3 regions of the Hymenobacter radioresistens genome follow, and region 1 is predicted to be linked to each of the others. Evidence: riboswitches for the same ligand, from Rfam matches in the RefSeq annotation. Region 1 holds a riboswitch; each other region holds the start of a gene.
The links. Region 1 has a riboswitch for S-adenosylmethionine ahead of PK28_RS08425 (amino acid permease). Riboswitches for the same ligand answer to the same signal wherever they lie in the genome.

Region 1 (9,663 bases):
TGGCCGGAATCCGGGCTTACTGCTTGGTTCTCCTCTCCTACTTTCCTGTTATGTCTGCAGCAAATGCTGCGCTGGCCGTCCACGCCTTGCTGGACGACCTGCGCCCCCGGCTGATTCAGGCTTCGGCCCTGGAACGGCTGCGCCTCGTGGCCGAATACTTCCCCGAGCAGGCCGTGTTTTCCACCTCCTTTGGGCTGGAAGACCAGATTATCAGCCACCTGATTTTTGAGTTCGACCTGCCTATTCAGGTGTTTACGCTGGATACTGGCCGCAATTTTCAGGAAACCTACGCCACCTGGAACAAGACGCTGCTCAAGTATCAGAAGCCCATTGAGGTGTTCTTTCCGCAGCAGGCCGGGGTGCAAAACCTGCTCCTAGAGAAAGGCCCTAACTCCTTCTACGAGAGCGTGGACAACCGCAAGGAATGCTGCTTTATCCGCAAAGTAGAGCCCCTGAATCGAGCCTTGGCGGGCCGGCAGGCGTGGGTAACGGGCATTCGGGCCGAACAATCCCAGAACCGCCAGACCATGGAATCCATGGAGTGGGACGCCGCGCACAACCTGATGAAAGTCCACCCGCTGTTCGACTGGACCTGGGACGAGGCGGTGACCTTCACCCAGCAACACGGTATTCCGGTGAACACGCTGCACCAGCAGGGATTTGTCAGCATTGGCTGCGCGCCCTGCACCCGCGCCATTGGGCCCGGCGAGGATTTCCGCGCCGGCCGCTGGTGGTGGGAAGATCTATCGGCCAAAGAATGCGGCCTGCACACCACCGCTGCACACAACGGCCCCGACCCGGTGGTAGAACCGGTGCCGGCTACTACTTAAATTCTTTGTCATCCTGAGCTTGCGAAGGACCTTGTCACACCAGAACGAAACCGTTCGGTGGTAATTCAAACGGGAGAAGGTCCTTCGCAAAGCTCAGGATGACAGTTGAAAAAAATTGAACTGATAGCCCGACTACATACATGAGTACCCCCACTTTCGATTATCTCGACCGGCTGGAAGCCGAAGCCATCCATATTCTGCGGGAAGTGGCCGGCCAGTTTGAGCGGCCGGCCCTGCTGTTTTCCGGTGGCAAAGACTCCATTGTGCTCACGCGCCTGGCCGAAAAAGCCTTTCGGCCCGGTCGGTTTCCCTTCCCGCTGGTGCACGTGGATACCGGCCACAACTTTCCCGAGGTGCTGGCTTACCGCGATGCGCTGGCCGAGCAGTTGGGTGAGAAGCTGATTGTGCGCCGCGTGGAGGAAACCATTAAGCGGCAGCGCCTGCATGAGCCGGGCGGTAAGTATCCCAGCCGCAATCCGCTGCAGACTTACACCCTGCTGGAGACTATTGAGGAGTTTGCGTTTGATGCCTGCATTGGCGGCGCCCGCCGCGACGAAGAGAAGGCCCGCGCCAAGGAGCGCATCTTCTCTGTGCGCGACGAGTTTGGCCAGTGGGACCCCAAGCGCCAGCGCCCCGAGTTGTGGAACATCTACAACGGCCGCATTCAGAAGGGCGAAAACGTGCGCGTATTCCCCATTTCCAACTGGACGGAGCTGGATGTGTGGCGCTACATCCAGCGCGAAAACATTGCGCTGCCCGACATTTATTTCGGCCATGAGCGCACCTGTGTGGTGCTGCCCTCCGGCCAGCTACTGGGCCTCACGGAGCACATCCGGCTGGATCAGGACGATGAGATTGTGACCCGGCAGGTGCGCTTCCGCACCGTGGGCGACTCCACCTGCACCGCCGCGGTAGAAAGTGACGCCGCTACCGTGGAAGACATCATTGAAGAACTGCTGCTGGCCAAGGTTAGCGAGCGGGGGGCTACTCGTCTCGATGACAACATCTCTGAGGCCGGCATGGAAGACCGGAAACGCAACGGCTATTTCTAAGTGGTGAAATTCCATTCGAACAGCATGCTGAGCATTCTGCGCATCAAGCAGAGGATCGAAGCATCTCGCTAATGTGGTATACCGTGATTAGCACTGCAACATCAGCACGCGAGATGCTTCGACAGGCTCAGCATGACGGTTCGGAAAACTCACCATTTCACCAAATCACTAACTCACCCCATGGACCTTCTCCGATTTATCACCTGCGGCAGCGTCGACGACGGCAAAAGCACTTTGATTGGCCGCCTGCTCTACGATTCTGAATCTGTTTCCCTGGATGTACTGGCCGCGCTGGAAAAGCGTCAGGCTTCCAACGGCGTAGTGGATCTGGCCCTGCTGACGGACGGCCTGCGCGCCGAGCGGGAACAGGGTATCACCATTGATGTCGCCTACAAATACTTCACCACGCCCCGCCGCAAGTTCATCATTACCGATGCCCCCGGCCACGTGCAGTACACCCGCAATATGGTGACGGGCGCCAGCAACGCCGACCTGGCTATTGTGCTGGTGGATGCGCGCCAGGGCGTGATTGAGCAAACCCGCCGCCACACGCTTATTGCCGCGCTCCTAGGCATCCGGCACTTTGTGTTGGCCGTGAATAAGATGGATTTGGTGCAGTATGATGAGACAATTTTCAACCAGATTTCCGCCGACTACGCCGCCCTTACCGACCACTTCCAACTTCCCAAAGCCAGGGCCATTCCGCTGAGTGCTCTGCACGGCGACAATGTGGTAACCCGCTCCCGGCAGCTGCCGTGGTACACGGGCCCCAGCCTGCTGGAACACCTGGAAAGGGTGCCCGGCGCCGTAGAAGTGGCCGCCGCTCCCCGCTTCCAGGTGCAGTATGTTATTCGCCCGCAAACGCCCGAGCTGCCCGACTACCGCGGCTATACCGGTCAGGTGCTCAGCGGCCAGTACCGCCCCGGTGATAAAGTGCGCATTCTGCCCTCGGGCCAGGAATCAACGATTGAAGCCATTGAAGTCAGTCAGCAGGCAGTGGAAACGGCGGCAGCTCCGCAGTCCGTAGTCATTCGGCTGCGCGATGATGTGGACGTGAGCCGGGGCGACACCCTGGTGCCACTAAACGACGAGCCTACCCTCACGCGGGAGCTGGAAGCTACGCTGTGCTGGATGAGTGAGCAGCCCCTGCTGCCCGGCCGCAGGCTGCTGCTGCAGCACCACGCGGCGCTGGTGAAAGCCGCCATTCCGGCCATCCTGCACAAGGTAAACGTGCACACCTTCGCCCAAGCCCCCACCGACTCGGCCCAGCTAAACGACATCGTGCGGGTACGCCTGAAAACCGCCGTACCGCTGGCCGTGGACCACTACCGCCAGAACCGCGCCACCGGCTCATTTATTCTGGTAGATGAGCTGAGCGGTGATACGGTAGCCGCCGGGCTGATTGGCGCGGTGGAGGCCGTTTTTTCTCCCCTTGTGCCGGCCAGTGTAGTAGGCTGAAGCTCCGGAGCGCAGGAGTTACCCTAAAAATTAAATAATTTAGTTCAAGTAACTTCAAAACAACGCATTACCTCATTCTGCTTCTGAAGCCAGGAAGCTAACAGCTGGGGCGGTTGTGCGGAATATCTCCAGCAAAAAAACCGTGTCACACTTCAACAGATACGGCTGCATTTCTGCTTTCACTTCTCTGAATACAACCAAAATGCCGCTCTCCGCTAATAACCCTATGCCCCAGCCAGAACCGCCGCCGCTACCCGGTACCAACCGGCTGTTTCCGGTGTTTTTGAAGCTGGAGCAATTACATGTGCTGTTGGTGGGCGGGGGCGGGACTGGCTGCGAGAAGCTGTCGGCGATGCTGCTGAACAGTCCTGGCGCCGCGGTAACGGTAGTGGCTACCTGGTTTTCGCCGGAGCTGAAGCGGCTGGCGGCACAGCACCCTTCGGTACAACTGCGCGAGCAGCCCTACCAAGCCACCGATTTGGTGGGCCACGACCTGGTGATTGTGGCCACCCATGACCAGACGCTCAACCTGCGCATTAAGGCCGATGCTACGCTACAGCGCCTGCTCTGCAACGTGGCCAACATGCCCGAGGCCTGTGACTTTTACCTGGGTTCCATTGTGCAGAAGGGCGACCTGAAAATTGCCATCAGCACCAACGGAAAGTCGGCTACCATTGCCAAGCGCCTGCGCGAAATGCTAAGCCACACCCTGCCCCAGGAGCTGCACGACGTGCTCCAGCACATGACCGTGATTCGGGAGAAAGTGGGCGGCGACTTCGCCAAAAAAGTAAAGTCGCTGAATGAGGTAACGGCGGAGCTGGCCGGGGGGCCGGCCTATGAGTCGCCGGCGGCGGCGCGCTGGCGCCATATTGCTACCGGCTCGCTGCTGGCCTTCGCGGCCATGCTGGTGTTCAACATCCTCTCCTACTACTTCACATGGCAGCAGGTGTGGGAAGCAGCCACGTCTTCGGATACGTTCTTTCTTTTTGTGGCCATTGGGTTTGGTGCGCAGCTCATTGATGGCCTGCTGGGCATGGGCTACGGGGTGGTGACGGCCATCAGCCTGATGACGCTGAATATTTCGCCGGCGGCCGTGAGCTCCAGCATTCATACCGCCGAAATGTTTGCCAGCGGGGCCTCAGGCTATCATCATTACCGCTTCGGCAACGTGAACCGCAAGCTGTTTAAAGTGCTGTTGATTCCGGGGGTGCTGGGCGCCATTACCGGGGCTTATCTTTTGGCGAAGTTTGGGGAGGAATACGGGGCTTATGTGAAGCCTTTCCTTTCCCTGTACCTGCTGCTGCTGGGCCTGCGCATTATTTCCAAAGCCTTTTCTAAACCCGGTCCGCGCAAAAAGCACAAGAAGCTGGGAATACTGGCGGCGGCCGGCGGGTTCCTGGATTCCTTTGGCGGGGGCGGCTGGGGCCCCTTGGTGACCAGCACGCTCATTGCCGGCGGGCGCACGCCACAGTACGTTATCGGCTCGGTGAGTGTGACGGAGTTCTTCGTCACGTTTGCCAGCGCTGTTACCTTTTTCGCCACCATTGGCATTTCGCACTGGCAGATTATTCTGGGGCTGATTGTGGGCGGCGTGGCGGCGGCCCCGCTGGCAGCCCGCCTGGCCGGCCGCATTCCCGTGCGCTGGATGTTTGTGGGCGTGGGCCTGATGGTAATTGTGTGGAGTATGTGGTCGTTGCGCCGGCTGCTTATATAAGTCAGGAAGAGTATTGCACAAAAAAGCCCCACCGTAATATACGGCGGGGCTTTTTATTACATCCAGCAGGAAGCGGTTGCCTATACTATCTGTTTCTGTTGCGCTTTTTGCCCCAGCTTGCTGTGCTTCTTGCCATAGCCGAAGTAGATAGCCAAACCAATAGCCAGCCAAACGGCCAGGCGCAGCCACGTTTCCCAGGGCAACGACACCATCATAATCAGGCAGGTTACAATACCCAGAATAGGCACCAGCGGTACCCAGGGCGTGCGGAAACCACGGGGCGCATCGGGTTCTTTCTTGCGCATGATGAGAATGCCCAGGCACACCATCACAAAAGCCAGCAAAGTACCAATGGAAGTCATTTCGCCGACAACGGAAATGGGCACGAAGCCCGCAAACAGGGCTATAAACAACCCCAGCAGCAGATTGGATTGCAACGGTGTGCGGAACTGCTCGTGAATACGCGAGAAAACCGGCGGCAGCAGGCCGTCTTTCGCCATGGAGAAAAACACGCGGCTCTGCCCCAGCAAATCCACCAGAATAACGGACGTATACCCGATGATAATGGCCAGGATAACGGCCGATGAAAGCCAGGCATAGGGCGTTTTCTCAATGGCAATGGCTACCGGCGCGGCGCTGTTTTTAAACTCCGTGTAGTTGGCCAGTCCCGTCATCACGTGGCCAAACAGTACAAATAGCACCGTGCAGATCAGCAGGGAGCCGATGATGCCGATGGGCATATTCTTCTGCGGATTCTTGGTTTCCTGAGCCATGGTGGCCACAATATCAAACCCGATAAACACGAAGAAGACCACGCCGGCCCCGCGCAGAATCCCGCTCCAGCCAAACTCCCCAAACACGCCGGTATTCTGCGGAATGTAGGGTTGATAGTTAGCCGGATCAATGTACTGCCAGCCCAGGGCAATGAACACCAGTACTACGGCCACCTTCAGCGTAACTACCAGCGCATTAAACCACGCCGAGCCGGCCGTGCCCCGAATGATAATCATGGTAATAGCCAGCACGATGAGCATGGCCGGAATATTCACAAAGCCATGCACCGTGCTGCCATCCGCCAAAGCGGCCGTTTCAAACGGCGACATTACCAGCTGGGGTGGCAAATGAATACCGTACTTACCGAGAAACCTCAGGAGGTACTGCGACCAGCTAATGGCCACCGTAGCGGCGCCTACGGAATACTCCAGGACCAAATCCCAGCCAATAATCCAGGCAAAAAGCTCCCCCATGGTGGCATAGGCATAGGTATAGGCCGAGCCGGAAACCGGCACCATGGAGGCAAACTCAGCGTAGCATAAGGCAGAAAAAGCGCAGCCAACGGCCGCCACTACAAACGACAGAGTAACGGCCGGCCCGGCATTGTTGGCGGCCGCAATACCCGTCAGCGAGAACAGGCCGGCCCCAATAATTACCCCAATGCCAATGGTAATCAAATTAAAGCCATTCAGGCTTCGTTTTAAGGTATTAGCGCCGGTTTCGGCGGCTTCCTGCCGCAGCAGTTCCAGTGATTTTTTAAGCATATAGTGGGTAGTCGTGTCCGGCGAAGCAAAGCCGCCGGAGCACACGTTGGGTTAATTGATTCCTGGCGCCGGCTGTGACGAAAGCGGCTGCCGGAACCCAGGACACACAGGGGCGGCTACCTTACCTCTGAAACAGAGCAGGCCACAAATCCGAAAGAGAGAAAAACGAGAATTAGAGTTTCGGGCGCTTGCTCCCTGAAAGGGCGGCCCTGCTGCTGGTTAACAGCAACAACATCCGGCGCAACAACAGGCGGCACGCAAAGGGACGCGCTGGAAGGCGGGAGAACTAAAAAGCGGGGCAGTAAAGCGGGGGCAGAAGTCCACGGTGTGTTGTTTTTATATTGTCAGGAAGTAGCTTCTCTGACCTTCGGTTGGGCACCGTTCCGGCCATTAGCGGAGGTTGCCGACGCATCGTAGAGCCTTTCTCTCCGCGTCTCTGTATAAAAACAATCCTTTGGGCTAGAAAGAATTGATGCCCCAAAGGTAAAACCGGATTGATGGGTTTGCAAACAAACTTCGTGTAGGCAGCCACTCTAAGCCACTTTCTATTATTGGTAATGGATACCGGGCACACGTATACATAAAAAAGGGCGGCCCTAACCATTTGGTTAGGGCCGCCCTTTTTTAATTCAAGACCAGATATTAGCTGGCAGGCTGCGCGTTTTTAGGCTTGCGGCCACGCTTAGCGCCACCTACGCTGGCTACGCGGGGCTTACGCTCCTTGGCAGCAGGCTGGTAATCATCAGCCAGTACCGTTTCCATTTGAGAAACAGCTTCCTGGAGTGCATTAATAGCCGAAGAAACGCTGCGAACTGCTTTGCGCAGGTCTTTTTTCACGATTTCGCTATTCTTAGCGGCGTTGAGGGCGTTTTCGAGCTGACCGAAATCAAATGCCATGGGTAAAGAAAATAAGGTGGGGGATAAAAAACGAAGGAAAAATAATTTTTTCTCTTGTTATGTCTTACACAAACGTAGTATAAAAAAATCAACATTCCCTTCATTTATAATGATTTTTGATTAGATAAAAGTACCCTGTGCTCGAGTAGTTTGTAGTGATAACTCAATTCCCCCCTTAAAAAATAACGCAAACCCTATTTATCATCAAATAGCAAAATGACGCTAAGGCAGTTACATCTACTCAGAAACTGTATAAGCAGGCCCTCACATTGGTTTGCTGTAGAGCTTGGCTTTATCATCAGTAATTGTTCCTCTAATTTAGATTTCATTAACCATCCATTTGAATTTGGAGCAGGCACTACACGGCAATAGCTATTCAGGTTTATTGTGAGCAAACCAACGCATGCGGTAACAATGTATGGCCGTTTCGCCCAGCTGTACTAATAACCGATAATTAGCCACCGCGCCTACCGCCGCCCCGATAACGGGGATTAGCTGAGCCATTTTAGCCAGGTCAATGTAGTCGCGGTACTCCTGCTGGAAGGTGCGCCAGTCGAACTCATTTACATCCGTGGGCAGGGTAAGGCGGTAGGTTTCCCAATTGGCCACCCGCTGGTATACTTCATTACGCGTGTGCTGACTGCTGAAGGCCAGCTGAAAAATATGCAGCAGGTACAGTCGCTCGGTATAGTCGCGCACATCGTGGCCGTAGAGCGCGGCAATATCAAAGAGCAGCTTCAATTTCAGGCTGAGCAGCAACGGAAAATCAGCAAGGCCTAAAAGGAAACCACCCGCCCCCGTTACGGCACCTTCGGCGGCAGCCGTATTGCGGTAGTACCGGATGCGCGTACGAATCAGGGTTTCCCGCTCGCTCAAACTGCTTTCGACCAGCGGTTTTCTTGTGATTTGCATTGAGCCAAACAGTACTCCGCGCACCATTTGTTTAATAGCCGCAGTTAGCGCCAAGTGTACTTTTTCCGGTAATAAAGCATTCATTTTGGCCTGTACCCGCCGGGCAAAACGGTTGAGCAGCGAGGGTTTCTGCTGCATGCGCTTCTGCCAGGTTCTCAGCTCGGAATAAGCTTGCGCAGTATAAGTAGTCATGTAGATAAGCTCTTTTGAATCTTAGTTACTTAAATAGATTTACATAGCTCATTATCAGAATAAAGATACCGCCTATAACTAACACAAAATAGCTTTTGCTTTCCCTAAATGCACTAGGGCTATACAACCTGGCATTGATAGCTAGATGGCTCAATTTATTCCTGAAAGTCAGGTAATCACCCAGCCATATAGAGCGAACTACCACCTTGTGCTGCCTGGTAATGATTGTTAATTTCTCACCATGGTACAGCAGGTCAGAATCACGAAAGATTCGGGTGGAATATTCTAACTTCTCTTCCTTGGTTTCCAGACGAAGAATGGAGCTGTAAGGGATTCTTTGTTTTACAAACAGCCCCCCCTTTTTAGGACTAAACACCCATCCTTTAAAAGCAATTGGCGAAGAAGAAGTATTTCAGACGCCGACCACAGCGCAGTCAGAAGCCAGGCACCAAAAAACAAGGCAATAAATAAGTTGGCTGCAGAAATATTACTCTGCCCGATATCCAGTATTACGGCCTTAAAAAGAATTAGAATGTTCACGCAGAACAAGCAGCATTCTACCAGAAGTATCAGATAAAAAGTCTGAATTACGCTTCTATGATGAATGCGTGCTTATTTCAACTGATATATCTGCTCAATTATCTCAACTACTTTTAGCCCATCCAGCGCATTGGTGGTAGCCGCACAACCATTTTGCAAGGTATTCACCACATTCTCAATCACCTGCACATGGTTGGCAGCGCTACCCTGGTAGGGCCCGTAATCATTGGCGGGGTTAGTAGGTGGTAACTCAGGGCACTGATAATTCCGTAGGTGGCAGTACTCCAGCTTATCCATGTACTGGCCACCCAGGCGCAGGCTGCCATGCTCGGCTATTACCGTTAAGGAGCTTTCCAAGTTTTGGTCCCAAACGGCAGTGCTGTATTGCAGCGTGCCGCTGCCGCCGCGTACTAAATCAAAGGAAACCAGGCCGGAGTCTTCAAACTCGGTAAGCTGCTGGTGCGTGAAGTCACGGAAGCGGGCGGAGATATTGGTAACGTCGCCGAATACCCAGTAGAGCAAATCCACGA
Region 2 (9,663 bases), 1.8 Mb from region 1:
TTCTTTACCGCAATACGCCGCACCTCGGCCCCAAATTCCGGCAGCTGCTGCAGAATATCATACAGGCCCTGGCCTACGCAGCCAAAGCCTATCAGGCCAATACGCAGGGGAGAAGGAACGGGGCGCGGCAGGCTAATGTGCGAAGGTCTGGGCATGAAAACGTTCGAGAAAATGCGTGATTTGGTCGGTTTCAATCAGGAAGCCATCATGGCCAAAGCGGGACTCCATCTCAGCGTACATGGCTCCCGGAATATGGCGCGCCAGCAGGCGCTGCTCAGTTGGCGGAAACAGTACATCGGAACTGATGCCGATGATAAGCGTGCGGGCTTTAATGCGGCTTAAAGCCGTTTCAATAGTACCGCGGCCGCGGCCCAGGTGATGCGAGTCCATGGCTTTGGAAAGCACCACGTAGGTATAGGCATTGAAGCGGGCTACCAATTTTTCGCCCTGATACTGCTGATAAGCACTGGCCCGGAAGTATTCCAGCGTATCATCGCCCGGCTCGGCCTGGGTTTGGTGGTAAGCCTCGTAGCTGCGGTAGCTGAGCAGGGCCATGGCCCGGGCCGCTTTCAGTCCGCGCTGCCCACCCGAAGGTGTAGCCTGATGGTAGGTTTCATCGGCCAGAATAGCCAGCCGTTGAGCCTCGTTAAAGGCAATGCCCCAGGGAGAGTGCCGGGCATTCGTAGCCAGCACCACCAGATGCGCAAACACGCCGGGCTGCTCTACGGCCCACTCCAGTGCCTGCTGACCGCCCAGCGAGCCGCCAATAAGGGTATGAATCCGGGTTAAACCCAAATGCTGCCGCAACTGCTCATGGGCCGCCACCAAGTCCCGGATAGTAAGCAGGGGAAACGCCTGATACCAGGGCCGGCCGGTTTCTGGGTTCTCCGTGAGCGGGCCAGTAGAGCCGTAGCAAGAGCCCAGCACGTTGGCACACACAATAAACCAGTCGGCAGGGTCGAAATAGCAGTTCTCGCCAAACAACCCGGGCCACCAGGCCAGCACCTCGGCGTTGGCCGTGAGAGCGTGGCACACCCAGATGACGTTGTCGCGGGCTTCATTCAAGGTGCCGTAGGTGCGGTAGGCCACCTGAGCTCCGGGCAGCACGCCGCCACCTTCCAGCGGCAACGGTTTAGGGAGCGTAAAAACCAAGTCTTCGGGCATGATGTATTCGGCAGGGAATTCCTAATCGGCGCTGCCCAGGCGGGCAGCGCCGTGATAGAAAGGGTTGAGCCCAAAGGCCGGCGAGTCCTAGTCCCACCCAATAGACTCTTATAGTGCCGACGGAGCTCAACCCAGGTGTTGAGTTGCCGGTTGCCAGGATGGTTTTAAACGAATGGGCAACCGGCAACTCACAACTGGCAACTGAAATTAAACCTCCAGCGGCTGGGCATGCTCAGGCTTGGGCTCCAGCAGGGTAGTTTCTGTCTCCCCAAACTGAGGCACATCCTCGCGCACGGCTTCAAAAGCCTGTGCCAGGTCGGCGCGGATGTCTTCGAAGTGCTCGATGCCCACGGAGAGGCGCAGGAGGGTAGGCAGTACGCCGGCGGCCTGCTGCTCCTGCTCCGAAAGCTGTTGGTGCGTAGTAGCCGAAGGCTGAATAATCAGGGTTTTAGCGTCGCCTACATTGGCCAAGTGGCTGACCAGCTTCAGGTTATCAATAAAGCGCGTGGCCGTATCCTTGGAGCCCCGAATGCTGAAGGTGAGTACGCCGCCCGCGCCCTTGGTCAGGTATTTCTGCGCCAGCGCGTAGTAAGGGCTGCTTCTTAAGCCCGGGTAGTTTACCCGCTCTACCTGCGGGTGTTGCTCCAGCCAGGTAGCAATACGTTGCGTGTTTTCCACAGTGCGCTCCAGGCGCAGACTCAGGGTTTCCAGGCCCTGCAGCAGCAGGAAAGAGTTGAATGGGCTTTGCGAAGGGCCAAAGTCCCGCAGGCCTTCTACCCGGGCGCGAAGGATGAAAGCAATGTTGCCAAACGGCCCGTTCTTGCCGAAAACATCATTAAACACCAGCCCGTGGTAACCCTCGGATGGCTCCGTGAACTGCGGAAACTTACCGTTGCCGAAGTCATAGGTGCCGCCATCCACAATCACGCCGCCAATGCTGGTGCCGTGCCCGCCAATCCACTTGGTAGCCGACTCCACCACAATGTGCGCGCCGTGCTCCAGGGGGCGGAACAGGTAGCCACCGGCCCCAAAGGTATTGTCCACAATCAACGGTAGGTCATACTTGTTGGCAATGGCGGCAATACGCTCAAAATCCGGCACGCTAAAGCTGGGGTTGCCAATGGTTTCCAGGTACAGGGCCTTGGTATTGTCATCAATCAGGGCCTCAAAGCTCTCGGGGTTGTCGCCATCGGCGAAGCGCGCATCAATGCCCAGGCGCTTAAAGGCTACTTTAAACTGATTATAGGTGCCACCATACAGGAAGGAGGTAGAAACGAAATTGTCGCCGGCCTGCAGAATGTTGTTTAGGGCAATGAACTGTGCCGCCTGTCCCGAGGAAACGGCCAAGGCTGCTACGCCACCTTCTAATGCGGCAATGCGCTGCTCAAACACGTCGGTGGTGGGGTTCATGAGCCGGGTATAGATATTGCCGAACTCCTTTAGGGCAAACAAGTTAGCGCCGTGTTCGGCATTTTTAAATACGTAGCTGGTCGTTTGATAAAGCGGTACGGCGCGGGAGCCGGTTACGGGGTCGGGCTGCTGGCCGGCGTGCAACTGAAGGGTTTCGAAGTGCAGGTTCTGAGTAGACATAATAGGTCTGTATTTAAAGAAGAAGTTTTTGACTGGGGAAAGCGCAAAGCGCGCAAAATGGCCACGACGAAGCGTAGCGGAAACCCTCCTGAAACCGGCAAAAGCAAGCAAATTGCGGCGGTTAGGATGCGGCTTAGCCCACGGAATGCCAGCGGGCATTGCCAGTTAGGACCAAACAGGAAATGGGAGGAGGGGTGCTGGAGGGAGCCGGCTTTAAGCGGCTAGCAACAGCAACAACACGCGCTGCAACAGCAGCGCATTCGCATTCGCGTAGTGACGAAGGCGGAAACACAGACATCTGTTGAGGGGCCGGGACGCAGCAAGGCGGCCGGGGCAAGCGGATTTGAGCAGGCGAAAGCGAGGGTGTTTTCCATGGCACTCAACTTATATCTCCCGCCAGCAACAGCTGGTCTGGGCAGGAATTGGCACCTTTCGCGCGGTCGAAGGTTGCCAGCGGGTCACGGAGCCTGTTCTCTCGCCGCTTCTATATAAATCCTATGAAAACTGCCCCGCCGCGAGCGGGGGAGTACCGGGTTGGTGAGGGCAAATGTAAGCGCCAGATTCAGAACTCAAAATTTTAAGCGCAATTTTTTAACCGCTTTAGCTTAAAATGAAACAAGCTATACGCAGGTAAATGCACAAAAAAACGCCGCCCTGCGGAGCAGAGCGGCGTTTGGAGGAAGTAGCGTCGGAGACTAAATTTTTGGCAAATTCAATACCTGGCCTACTTCAATATGGTCGGGGTTGGAGCCAATGGTGGCTTTGTTGGCGTCGTAAATCTGGTGCCACTTGCTGGCGTCGCCGTAGTGGTGCTTGGCAATTTTAGACAGCGAATCACCGGATACTACGGTGTACGAATCGCCCTGCGTGGTAGCGGCCGGCTGGTTGGTATTGCCGAAGAAATCGGTGTTGCCGGTGGCGGGCTTATTGGCGGGCTGAACGGGTTTTTGTTCGCCTTTATTCAGAAAATCGAAGAGTCCCATGGGAGTGGTTAATTAGGAGTAGGAGAGGAGTGGAAGTACCGCATCGGCCTGATAGCCATGGTTATGTACTGCTGATCTTACGTGGCCTGCCGGATTTAGTTGTTATTCCGGGAGAGCATAGACTTATCCCAACTCTTTGTGCCGCCTAGCGTAAGAAGTGGCTATCTGCCGGAAAAAGCATGGCTCAACCGGCGGGTAGTTCACCTTGCAAGTTTCTCCCAACTTCTCATCCTTTCCCTATGAAACTGATGCCTTTCCCATTTCGCTATCTGGCCAGCCTGTTGGTGCTGGTGGCCCTGTTTGCTACCTCCTGTAACCAGGAAAATAAAGTAGGCGAAACCAATATGCTCTACGGTACCGACAGCAAAGTCTGGAAGACCGATAAGGAAACCACCGCCACCGGCGACAAAGTAGACCAGAGCAGCGCTGATAAGAAAACCGAGCTGCGCTTCTTCGCCAACGGCAATTTCAACATGACGTCGCCCTCCCAGACCATGCAGGGAACCTACACGTTCGACCAGACGGCTAAAAAAATTACGCTCACGCCCACCGGCAGCAGCAACACTTTGACGTTTGATGTCGTAAACCTCACCAAAGATGAAATTACCCTGCGCGCCCCCGATGGCTCGCAAATGATGCTGGAGGCCGACTAAGCTCCGGTTGAGAATTCGAAGTCTGAAAAAACACAAAAAAGCCTTTCTGCCAGCGGTAGAAAGGCTTTTTTGTGTTGATACAAGCTGGATATCTAGGAATGCATCAGTTTCTCGGCGGTGCGCCGGCCGTATATGCGGGCCACCCAGCGGGGTAGGAACACGGCGCCCAGCACCAGATACAGGTAGTACGTTACCATGCGGTAGAGCAGCACCATGAAGCTGGTCATGGTAGCCGTACCGATAAACTTGCCGAAAAACGTGGGGAAAGCGCCTTCCGCAATGCCCGCACCACCCGGCGTAATAGCTACCAGCAGAATGACTTTGTAAGTAATGTTGCGGGCAAACATCATGGTAAATTCCTGGGCTGATACGTTCACGAAAGCCGCAATCAGGCAGCCAATGACGAGGTAGCGCGCCGTCCAGACAAAGGCGGTGCTGAGGGCCGCCCGCAGCCAGTAGCCCGCGCCATTGCCGCGCAGCTGCGCTGAGGCCCACACTACTTCATTGCCGTGCTGATAGGCTTTGGCACGCCAGCGCCGCAGGCCGCGCAGGGAAAACAGCCGTACCAGCAGCCGCTTTACCGACATGGGGTTGATAAACAGCGCATACAGCATGAGACCGGAATACAGCGAAACCATCACGTAGCTCAGCCCAAAGGCTATTTTGAGCGTAGTCATGAATCCGCTCTGCAAGGATTCGGCCGGGTACAGCCCCTCGTGCGCCAGCCAGACCACCAGCGGTACCATCACCACATAATACAGGTTATCCAGCAGGGCCGTGACCATCACATACGCCACCGATTTGCCCAGCGTAATACCTTCCTTATGCAGCAGTATGGGCGCTACCGAGGTGCCACCCACGGCCGAGGGCAGAATGCAGGAAGCAAACTCCCAGATCATAATAATATCCAAGGAAGCGCGCCAGCTCAGCACCCGCTCCGATATTTCCCGGATTCTATAGACATAGCCAGCGTCGCGGGCTACCAATACCAGCAGGGAAATAAGGAGCCACATGGGGCTGGCGTTACTCAGGGGAGCCAGGTCGCCGGGCTTGTAGCTGCGCCAGAACATGAAGCCCACCACGCCCAGGCCAATAAGCACAGGCAGCACAATGCGCGAGGGCCGAAGCTTATCGAGCAGTTGCTGTTCCTCGGAGTCCTGGGTAAGCGGCATAAGCAAGCGGTGTGGTAGTGGCAAAAGTAGCCATTATTCGGCCAGAGCTGCGTAGGGAAGATACGAAGCGGAAAACCTGTACGACAGGGATAAACCGCTGCCCCGGAAAACTCGTACCTTTGCCCACTATGGGATGCTATCTGGTAGCGGCCCTTAACCTTTTCTAAGGTTATCTGTTGCCCTCTTAGTTCCTGCTATTTGTCCTGACCCAAGATGATTGTTGAACCCGGTGCCCTGCTGGCAGCTATTGACTCGCCTGACGACCTGAAAAAGCTCAGCCCGGACCAATTGGTTCAGCTAAGCCAGGAGCTGCGGCAATTCATCATTGATTCCGTGTCCATCTACGGCGGCCATTTTGGCGCCTCCCTGGGCGTGGTAGAGCTGACGGTAGCCCTGCATTATGTTTTCAACACCCCCTACGACCAGTTGGTGTGGGACGTAGGCCACCAGGCTTACGGCCACAAAATCCTGACTGGCCGGCGGGAGCAGTTTCCCACAAACCGCCGCTACGGCGGCATGTCGGGCTTTCCCAAGCGCAAGGAAAGTGAGTACGATGCCTTTGGCGTGGGCCACAGCTCCACCAGCATTGGCGCGGCGCTGGGCATGGCCGTGGCCTCCGACTATAAAGGCGAATTCGACCGGCAACACATTGCCGTTATTGGCGATGGTGCCATGACGGCCGGTATGGCCTTTGAAGCCCTGAACCACGCCGGCGTGGAGAAATCCAACCTGCTGGTTATTCTGAATGATAACTGCATGAGCATCGACCCCAACGTGGGCGCGCTCAAAGAATACCTGACGGACATCACCACCTCCCGTACCTATAACAAAGTGCGCGACGAGCTGTGGAATGTACTAGGCAAGCTTTCTAAGTTTGGCCCTAATCCGCAGCAGATTGCCAAGCGTGTGGAGCAGGCCATGAAAGCTACCTTGCTCAAGCAGGGCAACCTGTTTGAGGCCCTCAACTTCCGCTACTTCGGCCCGGTAGATGGCCACGATGTGCAGCATCTGGCTACCATCCTGCACGACCTCAAGAGCATTCCCGGCCCCAAGCTGCTGCACTGCGTTACGGTGAAGGGCAAAGGCTATGCGCTGGCCGAAAAAGACCAGACCCTGTGGCACGCTCCCGGCCTGTTTGATAAGGTAACGGGCGAAATTCATAAGAAAACCTACGCCACGCCGCAGCCGCCCAAGTATCAGGACGTGTTTGGGCACACCTTGGTAGAGCTGGCCGAGAAGAACGACAAGATCATGGGCGTGACGCCGGCCATGCCTTCGGGCTCGTCGCTGAACATCATGATGGAAGCCATGCCCGACCGCGCCTTCGACGTGGGAATTGCCGAGCAGCATGCGGTGGTTTTCTCTGCCGGGCTGGCCACGCAGGGCCTGGTGCCTTTCTGCAACATCTACTCCTCCTTCATGCAGCGCGCCTACGACCAGGTGGTGCATGATGTAGCCCTGCAGAACCTGCACGTAGTATTTTGCCTGGACCGCGCCGGTTTTGCCGGCGCCGACGGCCCCACGCACCACGGCTGCTACGACCTGGCCTATATGCGCTGCATCCCCAACATGGTGGTTTCGGCGCCTATGAATGAGGAAGAGCTCCGCAACCTGATGTACACGGCCTCCTTGCCCGAAAACGCCGGTCCGTTCAGCATCCGCTACCCGCGCGGCGAAGGCGTGATGCCAGAGTGGCGCAAGCCGCTCAAAAAGCTGGCAATTGGTACCGGCCGGGTTGTGCGCGAAGGAGAAGGTGTGGCGGTGCTCAGCATTGGCCATATCGGTAATTACGCTGTGAAAGCCACCCAAAAGCTTTTAGCTGAGGGCCTGAACCCCGGGCACTACGATATGCGCTTCTGTAAGCCGCTGGATGAGGAAATGCTCCATAACATCCTGCGCCAGTACAAAGCCATTGTAACCGTGGAAGATGGCTGCCTGCAAGGCGGCTTCGGGGCGGCCGTGCTGGAATTTATGGCCGACCACGGCTATAGCCTGCCCGTAAAGCGCCTCGGTATCCCGGACCGCGTGGTGGAACACGGCACTCAGGACGAGCTGTATAAAGAATGTGGTTTTGATGCTGATGGAATTGCCGCTGCTCTGCGCGAAATGAGTGGCAAGGTGGCAGCGACAGAACCCAGGACTACGGTATTGCTGTAAGATTCTTCAGCAATGGTTTTTAGAGCCAAAGTAGCGTTAGCTGCTTTGGCTTTTTTCTTTTTATAGCATGCTATAGAGTCTGAAATTTTTATCAAATAATGGAATCATTTTCAAAGTTGTGCCTACTGTTTTAATATATAGATCTTATATATATAGTTATATATGAGGTAAATAATATATTTTCTTCTATTGTACAGTCATTAGATGTAGAGCTTGCGTATTGCAGGAAATTCAGTTTTCGACCTCTTTGAAAAACCTGCAACATGAAAAATAAATACGCGTTTTTGACCTTCTTCCTGTTTTTAGTTGGTACCGTAACATCTGGCTACAGTCAGGGCCAGGGCCAAGCACCCGGAACCAGTGAAAACTGCTCTGGCCAATTTGATCTGACCTACCCTTCTGGTGCCGGAGTTACTACCAGGACCTTCAACAATGGTAATAGTAATCCGGTGGTAACGTATTGCCCAGATGGTACTGGTAGTATTGCTTTAACGGTAACGGAAACCTCTACTGGTGGATCGTTCACCGTTAAAAATGCTGCCGGTACTACTTTGTATACCAATGTTTTCCCAACTGCCCCGGCAACATTTACCTTTTCTTTACCAATATCGTCTCAAACAACTTACACGTTTATAAACACTATCAATTGTAATAATCCGAAAACAATTTCTGTTGAGTTAACCTTAGCCCCTTCGCTTGCTATTACTTCCAGTGCAGGTAATAATGCTGTTTGTCCGCTCACTGCTGTTACACTTACTGCTACCGGTGGTACTGGTACCTATACTTTAAGAGATGCTAACGGAGCAATTCTGGGAACTAATAACTCGGGTATCTTCACGGTATATCCAGGAACAACTACTTCATATACTATAGAAAACACCACTGCTGATTGTGGTGCAAACACAGTTACACAGCGCATCACGGTTGCTACCAATAATCTGACCCTAACCTCAAATGATGCCGATAATACGGTATCGTCAGGCACAGCGGTTATCCTTACAGCAGGCGGTGGTACTGCTGGTGGATACACTTGGACTGCCAGTGATGGTACTGCTATTACTTCAACTGGCTCCCAGGTAACGGTTAACCCAAGAGTAACTACTCAATATACCGTAAGTGGTCGGACTGCCATTGGTAACTGTCCAACTTCAGCTTCTTTGACTATCACCGTAAATGCAGTGATTCTGCCGGTAGAGTTTGCGAGCTTCACGGCAGTATGGGCCGGTAAAGCCCCACAGCTGAGCTGGGCCACGGCCTCAGAGAAGAACAGCGCCTCTTTTGTGATAGAGCGCAGTTTGGACGGGCTGACCTTTGCCGCCATTGGCCAGCGCGCCGGGGCTGGCAGCACCACCACCCGCAATGAGTACCAGTATTCAGATCTTAGCCTTTCTTCCTCGGTTGCGGGTACAGTGTACTACCGCTTGCGACAGGTAAACACCGATGGCACTTTCAGCTACTCGGCGGTGAAAACACTCCTGATTCCTACAGGAAAGGCCGGTTTCAAAGCTACGGCATTCCCCAACCCTTTTGAAACCAGTGTTTCAGTAGAAGTAGAGGCGCTGGGTGCCGGTGCCATTACCTATACAGTGCACGATGTGCTGGGCAAGCAGTTGCTGCTACGCACAGTGGCAGCCTCGGGCGTTGGCCTGCAGAAAATCAACTTACCACAAAGCGCTACTCCACGGGCGGGTGTGTACTACCTCACGGTGCACCAGGGTAATCAGCAGCAAGTGCTCAGGATCAGCCGCAAATAGATAAACTAACAAACCCCGAATTTGTAAAAAGCCCAGGCCGATGTCGGTCTGGGCTTTTTGTTGGTAGTTATCTGGCAGCGCAGCCAAATTTCAGTTGTAAGAGTCATTATATAGAAGGCTCTAAATCTATAGGGGTATCGGTTGGTAAAGACCTGATCTATCGGACAAAATCCTTTAAGGTAGGATTACG
Region 3 (9,663 bases), 1.8 Mb from region 1:
AGTCCTCGCGCACGGTGCGGGCGTATTCCACATCAGCCGAGCCCAACAGCGCGGCGGCTACGCCCACGCTGCGGGAGGCATCGTTTACGTGCACCACCGGGCCGGAGTAGTTAGGCGCAATTTTCACGGCTACGTGCAGGCGGGAGGTGGTGGCTCCGCCAATGAGCAGCGGGGTTTTCAGGCCGCGCTTTTCCATTTCCTGGGCCACGTACACCATTTCATCCAGGCTGGGGGTGATGAGGCCGCTCAGGCCAATAACATCGACCTGCTGCTTCACGGCTTCGTCCAGAATCTTTTCCAGCGGCACCATCACGCCCAGGTCCACGATATCAAAGTTGTTGCAGGCCAGCACCACGCCCACAATGTTTTTGCCGATGTCGTGCACGTCGCCCTTCACGGTGGCCAGCAGGATTTTGCCGGCGGTTTGCCGGTCGCCGCTTTGTTTGTCGGCCAGCAGGTAGGGTTCTAGGTAGGCCACGGCCTTCTTCATCACCCGGGCCGATTTCACCACCTGCGGCAGGAACATTTTGCCGGCCCCGAACATGTCGCCCACCACATTCATACCGGCCATCAGCGGGCCTTCAATTACTTCCAACGGGCGGGTTACCTGCTGGCGCACTTCCTCGGTGTCCTGGTCAATAAACTCTGTAATACCTTTTATCAGCGCGTGCTGCAGGCGCTCGGCCACGGGCAGGCTGCGCCATTCCTGGCTGTTGGCTGATGGCTGTTGGCTGTTGGTTGATTTATCCTTGATGTTGTCGGCGAAGTCCACGAGGCGCTCGGTGGCATCGGGGCGGCGGTTGAGCAGCACGTCTTCCACCAGCTCCAGCAAATCCTGGGGCACTTCATCATACACGGCCAACTGGCTGGGGTTTACAATGCCCATGTCCAGCCCGGCCTGAATGGCGTGGTAGAGGAAGGAGGAGTGCATGGCCTCGCGCACCACGTCGTTGCCGCGGAACGAGAAGCTGATGTTGCTCACGCCGCCGCTGGTGAGCACACCGGGCAGGTTGGCTTTAATCCAGCGCACGGCCTCAATGAAATCCAGGGCGTAGTTGCGGTGCTCTTCCATGCCGGTGCCCACCGTCAGGATGTTGGGGTCGAAGATGATGTCCTCGGCCGGGAAACCCACTTCGTTTACCAGAATATCGTAGCAGCGCTTACAGATTTCGATGCGCTTTTCCAGGGTATCGGCCTGGCCGTTTTCATCAAAAGCCATAACCACCACGGCAGCGCCGTACTGGCGCACGGTGCGGGCATGGGCTTTGAATACTTCCTCGCCCTCTTTCAGGGAAATGGAGTTGACGATGCTCTTGCCCTGCACGCACTTGAGGCCGGCTTCCAGCACGCTCCATTTGGAGGAGTCAATCATGATGGGCACGCGGGCAATGTCGGGCTCGGAGGCAATCAGGTGCAGGAAGGTGGTCATGGCCTGCTCCGAGTCCAGCATGCCTTCGTCCATGTTCACGTCCAAGACCTGCGCGCCGCCTTCCACCTGGTCGCGGGCTACCTGCAGGGCCGCCTCGTAATTGCCGGTGCGGATAAGGCGGGCAAAAGCACGGCTACCCGTCACGTTGCACCGCTCGCCTACGTTCACAAACAGGCTGTTTTCGTTGATGCCGAAGGGCTCCAAACCGCTCAGGCGGGTTAGGGCCGGCACGGCGGGCAGGGGGCGGGGCTGGTATTTCTCGGCCAGCTTGCTGAGCTCGGCAATGTGCTGGGGTGTGGTGCCGCAGCAGCCGCCCACCACCGTCAGCAGGTTGTCCTGGAGGTAGTCTTCCACCACGGCCGCAAACTCCTGCGCCGACTCATCATAGCCGCCAAAGGCATTGGGCAAACCGGCGTTGGGGTAGGCCGAAATGTGCACATCAGCAATGCGGCTGAGCTCCTGCACGTATTGCTTGAGCTGATGCGCGCCCAGGGCGCAGTTCAAACCCACGCTCAGCAGCGGCAAGTGGCGAATAGAGTTCCAGAAAGCCTCTACCGTCTGCCCCGAGAGCGTGCGGCCGGAAGCATCGGTAATGGTGCCGGAAATCATGACGGGCACCACTTTCCCGCCTTCATCAAAGAACTTCTGCACGGCGTACAGGGCTGCTTTGGCGTTCAGGGTATCGAAGATGGTTTCAATGAGCAGGGCATCGGAGCCGCCTTCTACCAGCCCGCGCACCTGCTCCAGGTAGGCGGTGGCCAGCTCGTCAAACGTCACGGCCCGGAAGCCCGGGCGGTTGACGTCGGGGGAGAGGGAGGCGGTGCGATTGGTGGGGCCCACGGCGCCGGCTACAAAGCGGGGCTTGGCGGGGTTTTGCGCCGTAAACTCATCGGCCACTTCCCGAGCAATGCGCGCCGACTCGTAGTTCAGCTCATACACAATGTGCTCCAGCCCATAATCGGCCTGGGCAATGGTGGTACCGCTGAAGGTGTTGGTTTCCACCATGTCGGCCCCGGCCGCGAAGTAGTCGGCGTGAATGCCCCGGATGATGTCGGGGCGGGTGAGGCTGAGCAGGTCGTTGTTACCGCGCAGGGGCTTGGGATGGTCGGCGAAGCGGGTGCCCCGGAAATCAGCTTCTTCCAGCTTATGGCGCTGAATCATGGTGCCCATGGCCCCATCCAGAATCAGGAGGCGCTGGCGCAGAATATCGTGCAGGGGCGAGGTGGTCGTCGGCATATCGGCTTTTCGGAAAAACGGCAATCAATAGCCTATCCAGAAAGAGCCGGGCGCAGAGGCCGGTTCCGCACTTATCTTCTTCTGCCAGAGAGGCAGAAAGGGAGTTAGCACCTTGTTTTGATTCAGGTTGCTAAGACGTCATAGGGCCCATTCCCTCGGTCTTTCTGGATAAGTAGCAAGACGAAGATACAATAGGAAAGTCCGGATTCCAATTTTCCGGATCTTGCCAGCGTTACTCCTCTGATTTACACTCCTCCGGCTATTAGATATCTTCGGCTATGCTGTTCCAGCGAAGTATTCGGGCTTTTATGATGGTGTGTCTGTTGTTGTTATCTGCATTCCTGCAGGCGCAGACCATGCCCAAAACCCCGGGTACCGGCCTGCGGGGCAGTATTATAATGGCCGCAGCTTCGAGGAACTGGCGTACACGCGTACGGACCCCACCATCGACTTTGATTGGACCTACAGCTCGCCTGGTCCGGGTCAGCCTCCTCAGCGGTTCCGCTCGCCGGCACCGGGCGTATCGGGAGACGATTTTTCCATCCGCTGGACGGGGCACCTCTACGTTCCGGTTACGGGGCTCTACACCTTCCGTATTCTTTCCGATGACGGTATGCGGGTTTGGATAGGCGGCAAGCGCGTGCTGAGCTCCTGGCGTGACCAGCGCGTTACGGCCGTAACCACCCAGGTACAGCTCACGGGCGGGCGCTACTACCCAATAAGGGTAGAATACTACCAGGTACAATGGGATACCCGCGCGCTATTGACGTGGCAGCTACCGGCCTCATCGGAACCGGCCCAGCCTATTTCCCCCGAAAACCTGTATGCTGCGCTGCCATCTTCTGCTAAACCTATTCCGCGCGAAGCGGAGCGGCCCCGGCCAAAAACGCCACCGGTAGAATCGGTCAGCAGTGCCCCGTTGGCCCCAGCCAAAACCACGCCGGCGGTTGTGCGGGCCGTCCGGCCCCCGGTACGGCGCTCTGCCGTAGTGCGGCCCGCTCGTCGGGCACCGGTAGCTACCTTGCCGGAACCACCAGTGCCGGTAGCGGCGCCCGCCGACACACCTGCCGCCAGTGCCCTGCCCGATTTAAGCACCCTGACCAAAGGCACGGCCGTTACGCTGCCTAACCTGTATTTCACCCAGGGCAAAGCCACGCTCCTGCCCACTTCCCGGCCCATACTCAACCAGCTGGTGCGCACGTTGCGGGCGCAGCCGGCGCTGCGCCTGGAAATTGCGGGCCACACCGATAATGTGGGCAATGCGGAGCTGAACCGGCAGCTCTCGGAGCAGCGGGCGCGCAACGTGCGCCAATATCTGATGCAGCACGGTATAGATTCCGTGCGCCTCACGCCCCGGGGGTACGGCGGCACCCGCCCCGTGGCCGATAACCGGGACCCCAAACAGCGCCCCCGCAACCGCCGGGTAGAAGTAGTGGTGGAGTAAAAGCTGCGCGGGTTACCAGCCAACCGCGGGCTGGTTGTGCCGTAGGTTTTCTCGTAGAGAGAAAACAACCAACTATTCCCAGCGCTATGGCTACCAAGAAAACCACTGCATCCGTCAAGAAAGAAACTGCTCCCAAGCCCGTGGACCGCCCCACGGCCAAGGACATGAAAAAATCTGCCCAAAAGCTGCCATATCCGGCTAAGCAGGCCGATATGAAGCTGCAGCCCGGCATGAGTTTCAGCACCTACCGCGCCGCTGGCAAGCTGCGGGATAAGGTGGCCCTGGTAACCGGCGCCGACAGTGGCATTGGGCGGGCGGTGGCCGTGGCCTTTGCCATGGAAGGGGCCCATGTGGCAGTGCTCTACAACGAAAACATCCAGGACGCCGAGGAAACCAAGCGCCTGATAGAAGCCCAGGACCGCCAGTGCCTGCTGCTGCAGCTGGATGTGCGCGACCCGGAGCAGTGCCGGCAGGCCGTGCGCCGCACGCGCAAGGAGCTGGGCGGGCTGAATATTCTGGTGAATAACGCGGCTTTCCAGATGGCGCAGGAAAAATTCGAGGACATTCCCGAAGAGCAGATCCGCCGCACCTTCGATACCAACATTCTGGGGTATATCTGGATGGCGCAGGCCGCCGTGCCCCACCTGAAAGCCCCGGACTGCATCATCAATACCGGCAGCATAGTGGGCCTCACCGGCAACCCGCTGCTCATCGACTACACCGCCAGCAAATCGGCCATTCATGCCTTCACCAAGAGCCTGGCCACGCACCTGGGCGAGCGGGGTATTCGGGTGAACTGCGTGGTGCCCGGCCCGGTCTGGACGCCCAACATTCCCGCTACCATGCCCCTGGAGGAAGTAGAGAAATTTGGGTATGAAGTAGCCCTGAAGCGCCCCGGCCAGCCCGAGGAACTGGCGCCGGCCTACGTGCTGCTGGCTTCCGAAGATGGCTCTTTCATGACGGGCAGCCTGGTGCACGTAACCGGCGGTAAGCTCAGCAGTGACCAATAGCGCGTTTCGCAGTTATACTTTCCGGGCATTCTGCTGATTGTCCTAACCTCCGCCCAGGGTTGGTGTTTCTCTTATTGATTACGCTCCCGCAAACCCACCACTATGCTCTATCCCGAAGGCACCGTTCGCGCTCTGCTGCAAACCGACCTGGTAACGGAGGCCACCCGCACGGCGCTGCAGGCCCGGCTGGAAGCTACTGTCCACTATCAGCCGCAGTTTTTGGATACCGATGCGTACCGGCTGCTGCGCACAGTGGCGGCCCGGCTCCTGCCGCAGCCGGAGCGCCCCGCGCCCCTGGAGCTGGCCCCGGCCATTGATGCCCGCCTGGCCGAAGGCCGGTCTGATGGCTGGCGCTACGATGTGCTGCCGCCCGACCGGGAAGCCTATCGCATGGGCCTAGGGGGTATCAATCAAGCGGCGCAGGCGCAGTTTCAGCAGGATTTTTTAGCGTTGGATGCCGCGCATCAGGATGCGGTGCTGGAGCAGCTGGCGGCTGGCAAGGCGGCGGGCGAAAACTGGGAGCAGGTAAACCAGGGGCGGTTTTTTGAGGAGCTGCTGGCCGAGCTGACGGAAAACTACTACGCCCACCCGCTGGCCCAGGAGGAAATAGGTTACGTGGGCATGGCCGACGTACCCGGCTGGACGCGCATTGGCCTGAATGAGCTGGAACCCCGGGAGCCGGAGCAGCAGCCCTGACCCCGGACGCCGCTTACCACAACATCATTCAAATCAGACTAATCCGCAGTGCTATGCCCGATGAAGAAGTACTGGAAGAAGGGGTACTAAACCCGGTAAAGCCCGAAGTGCAGGACCCGTTGCTGAAAAGTATACTGGAGGAAGCGGCGGCCCCCACTGAACAGGAGCAGCCCCAGCCCCTGCCCGACCCGGCCGAGGAGGTGGATTGCGTGGTGATTGGGACCGGGGCGGGCGGCGCGCCCCTGCTGGCCCGCCTGGCCATGGCCGGGCTGAAAGTAGTGGCCCTGGAGGCCGGCCCCTGGCACAACCCGCAACGGGACTTTGCCACCGATGAAAAAGCCCAGGAGTTTCTGTTCTGGAACGATGAGCGCCTCTCCGCCGGTCAGGACCCGGTGGCCTTCGGCAAAAACAACTCCGGCACTGGCGTGGGCGGCTCCACCCTGCATTACACGGCCTACACCCCCCGCGCCCAGGACGACGACTTCCGCCTGCGCCGCGACTTTGGCGTGGGCGTAGACTGGCCCTTGGGCTACGAGGAGCTGGAGCCTTATTACGACGAGTTGGAGCAGTTTCTGGGCATATCCGGCCCAGAACATTACCCCTGGGGCAAGCCCCGGCGCCGGCCCTATCCGCTGGCGCCGCTGCCGCTGAACGGGGCCGCCCAGCTGATGGCAAGGGCCTGCGCGCAGCTGGGAATCCTGACCTCGCCGGCGGCCAATGCGGCGCTGTCGGGGCGCTACTACCAGGAAGGCGTGGGCTGGCGCGAGGCGTGTACCAACCGGGGTTTCTGCCAGGCTGGCTGCAGCACCGGCGCCAAAGCCAGCATGGACGTAACCTTTCTGCCCTTGGCGGCCGCGCACGGCGCCGATATTCGGCCCAATAGCTTTGTGACGGAGGTGGAACGGGACGATACGGGGCGCATCACGGGCGTAGTGTATCAGCAAAACGGCGTAACGCAACGGCAGAAATGTCGCCACCTGTTTCTGTGCGCGGGGGCCGTTGAAACCCCGCGCCTGCTGCTGCTGAATGAGCTGGCCCTGAGCAGCGGCCACGTGGGCCAGAACTTTATGGCCCATACCGGCCTGCAGGTGTGGGGCACCTTTGAGGAAGATATCCGGCCCTACAAAGGCATTCCCGGGGCTCTTATTTCCGAAGACACTCACCGGCCGGCCGGTGCCGATTTTGCGGGCGGCTACCTGCTGCAGAGCATTGGCGTGATGCCCGTGACCTTTGCCGGGCAGGTAGCGCGGCAGCGGAAGCTCTGGGGCGAGCCCCTGCGGCATTACCTGCGCCAGTACAACCACATTGCCGGCATTAACATGTTGGGCGACTGTTTGCCGCACCCCGCCAATTTTCTGGAGCTGGCCGAGGAGAAAGATGCCCGGGGCCTGCCCAAGCCGCGCATTCAATTTACCAACCAGGAAAACGAGATACGCATGACGCGCCACGCCGAAACCCTGATGCAGCAGATCTGGGCCGCGGCCGGCGCCCAGGACATCTGGTCGTTTCCGCGCAATGCCCACATCATTGGCACGGCCCGCATGGGCCTGAGCGGCGACGACGCGGTGGTGAACTCCGAGGGGCGGGCGTTTGATGTGCCTAACCTGTACATCTGCGACAACTCCGTGTTTCCCAGTGCCCTAAGCGTAAACCCGGCGCTTACCATTATGGCCCTCAGCCTGCGTACGGCCGATAAATTTTTGGAATCATTGAAATAACACCCGCAGGGGAAGGGTGATGCCCGCACCGGCATCGGATTCCTGCAGTTAACTTCCCCTTCTCACCATTCCTCTCATGGCTAAAACCTTCCTCACGCTTATCAAAGAAAAGTTTGGCAGCGGCAACTACGAAGGCGACCAGTACGGCGGCGCCGGCGGCAGCGACGGCAGCGGCCTGCCCACCGGCCTGGCCGGCAACTTCATGTTTGCCACCGGCATTGAGTGCAGCTACCCCACCATTGATAACGGCAAAACCCGCCGTGACCTGCTGGCCGAATGCTACCACTACGAACGGTACAAAGAAGACCTGGGGCTGGTGAAGGAAATGGGCCTGAAGGTGCTGCGCTACGGCCTGCCCTACTACAACATTCACAAAGGCCCGGGAAAGTACGACTGGACGTTTGCCGACCTGGCCATGGCCGAAATTCAGCGCCTGGGTATTACCCCCATTCTGGATCTGATGCACTTTGGCGTGCCCGACTGGCTGGGCAACTACCAGAACCCCGAGCTGCCGGTATACTTTGCCGAGTACTGTGGCGCCGTGGCCAAGCGCTACCCGTGGGTGCGCTACTACACGCCCATCAACGAAATTTATGTAACGGCCCGCATGAGCGCGCTGGACGGAGCCTGGAACGAGCAGCTGAAATCAGATAAAGCCTTTGTTACGGCCCTCAAGCACTTGGTGGCCGCCAGCATTATGGGCAACCAGCAGATTGCCATTCACCGCCCCGACTGCGTGATTGTGCAGAGCGAATCGGCGGAGTTTACGCACGAGCTGCGCGCTACCCGCACGCCCTCCATTCAGCTCAGCAACCGGCTCCGGTTTCTGGCGCTTGATCTGCTGTATGCCTTCCACCCCGATGCCGAGGTGATGAACTACCTCTACGACAACGGCATGACCCGCACCGAATACGACTGGTTTATGGCCGGCGAGCCACCCGGTTACCAGGTGATGGGTAACGACTACTACGGCCGCAATGAGCGGATTATTCTCCCCGATGGCACCCTGTGTACCAGCATGGATGTGCTGGGCTGGTACAACATCACCTACGAGTACTACCAGCGCTACCACAAACCCGTGATGCACACGGAAACCAATGTTTTTGATGCCAACGAAGCCCCGACCTGGCTCTGGAAGCAGTGGGTGAACATCCTGCAGATGCGCAAAGAAGGCGTGCCGGTGCTGGGCTTCACCTGGTATTCCCTCATCGACCAGGTGGACTGGGACAGCGGCCTGACCCGTAAAGCCGGCAGCCTGAATGCCTGCGGCCTTTTTGATCTGGACCGTAAGCCCCGGCCGGTAGCCGAGTCTTATAAAATGCTGCTGAAGGAGTATGGACAGATTACCATTGTGCCCCACGGCGAGATGTTTGAAGTAACCACCCAACCGGCCACCCTGAAAGTGGAGATATAGGATGAATAAGATGTAAGTAATTTTCAGTAACATGGTGGTAAAATCATATCTAACCACCTTGTTAGCTGTTATGACCCCTCTAACCCGAGCAAGAGTTACGCAGTACGCCTTTGGGCTGGCGCTGCTGGCCGGACTAGGCTCCTGCAGTCAGAAAACCATTTCAGGCACGGCCGTTACGACGGTTCCGGCCGCGCCTGCCGCTGTGGCCCAGCCGGCCGTAGCCTCCTTCCAGATTCCGGTGGAGTATTACACTCTGCCCAACGGCCTGAAGGTGGTGCTCTCCCCGGACCATACCGCGCCCACGGCCACCGTGGCGGCTTACTACAACGTGGGCTTCCGCAACGAGCCGCGCAACCGCACCGGCTACGCCCACCTGTTTGAGCACCTCATGTTTCAGGGCTCCCAGAACCTGGGCAAGATGGAGTTCATCAACCTGATCCAGAAAAACGGCGGTCTGCTCAACGGCTCTACCCGCTTCGATTTCACCAACTACTTTGAGGTAGTGCCCTCCCACAAGCTGGAAACCATTCTGTGGGCCGAAGCCGACCGGATGCGGGGCCTCGCCATTACGCAGGCCAGCCTGGCCAACCAGCAGGGCGTGGTGAAAAACGAGGTGCGCGTGAACGTACTCAACCAACCCTACGGCGGTTTTCCCTGGCTGGATATGCCCCAGAAAGCCAACCAGAACTGGAACAATGCCCACAACTTCTACGGCG

Region 2: it holds a riboswitch for S-adenosylmethionine, as region 1 does, so the genes downstream of both, PK28_RS16090 (O-acetylhomoserine aminocarboxypropyltransferase/cysteine synthase family protein) here and PK28_RS08425 (amino acid permease) in region 1, are expected to answer to the same signal.
Region 3: it holds a riboswitch for S-adenosylmethionine, as region 1 does, so the genes downstream of both, metH (methionine synthase) here and PK28_RS08425 (amino acid permease) in region 1, are expected to answer to the same signal.

What each region holds. Positions count from the first base shown of each region.
Region 1 covers NZ_CP010054.1:1,973,786-1,983,448, reverse strand. The annotation lists gene PK28_RS08445 (phosphoadenylyl-sulfate reductase) at 51-830, shown strand; gene cysD (sulfate adenylyltransferase subunit CysD) at 971-1,882, shown strand; gene PK28_RS08435 (sulfate adenylyltransferase subunit 1) at 2,063-3,340, shown strand; gene PK28_RS08430 (TSUP family transporter) at 3,567-5,054, shown strand; gene PK28_RS08425 (amino acid permease) at 5,135-6,592, opposite strand; SAM riboswitch class I at 6,926-7,039, opposite strand; gene PK28_RS08420 (hypothetical protein) at 7,235-7,489, opposite strand; gene PK28_RS08415 (EcsC family protein) at 7,862-8,593, opposite strand; gene PK28_RS08405 (Gfo/Idh/MocA family protein) at 9,206-9,663, opposite strand, start outside.
Region 2 covers NZ_CP010054.1:3,730,151-3,739,813, reverse strand. The annotation lists gene PK28_RS16100 (homoserine dehydrogenase) at 1-155, opposite strand, end outside; gene metX (homoserine O-acetyltransferase MetX) at 133-1,164, opposite strand; gene PK28_RS16090 (O-acetylhomoserine aminocarboxypropyltransferase/cysteine synthase family protein) at 1,372-2,754, opposite strand; SAM riboswitch class I at 3,136-3,249, opposite strand; gene PK28_RS16085 (LysM peptidoglycan-binding domain-containing protein) at 3,450-3,737, opposite strand; gene PK28_RS16080 (hypothetical protein) at 3,977-4,390, shown strand; gene PK28_RS16075 (lysylphosphatidylglycerol synthase transmembrane domain-containing protein) at 4,483-5,562, opposite strand; gene dxs (1-deoxy-D-xylulose-5-phosphate synthase) at 5,776-7,719, shown strand; gene PK28_RS20190 (T9SS type A sorting domain-containing protein) at 7,983-9,473, shown strand.
Region 3 covers NZ_CP010054.1:182,910-192,572, reverse strand. The annotation lists gene metH (methionine synthase) at 1-2,665, opposite strand, end outside; SAM riboswitch class I at 2,734-2,840, opposite strand; gene PK28_RS18735 (PA14 domain-containing protein) at 2,982-4,109, shown strand; gene PK28_RS00865 (SDR family oxidoreductase) at 4,274-5,119, shown strand; gene PK28_RS00860 (gluconate 2-dehydrogenase subunit 3 family protein) at 5,222-5,815, shown strand; gene PK28_RS00855 (GMC family oxidoreductase) at 5,869-7,533, shown strand; gene PK28_RS00850 (family 1 glycosylhydrolase) at 7,610-8,947, shown strand; gene PK28_RS00845 (M16 family metallopeptidase) at 9,018-9,663, shown strand, end outside.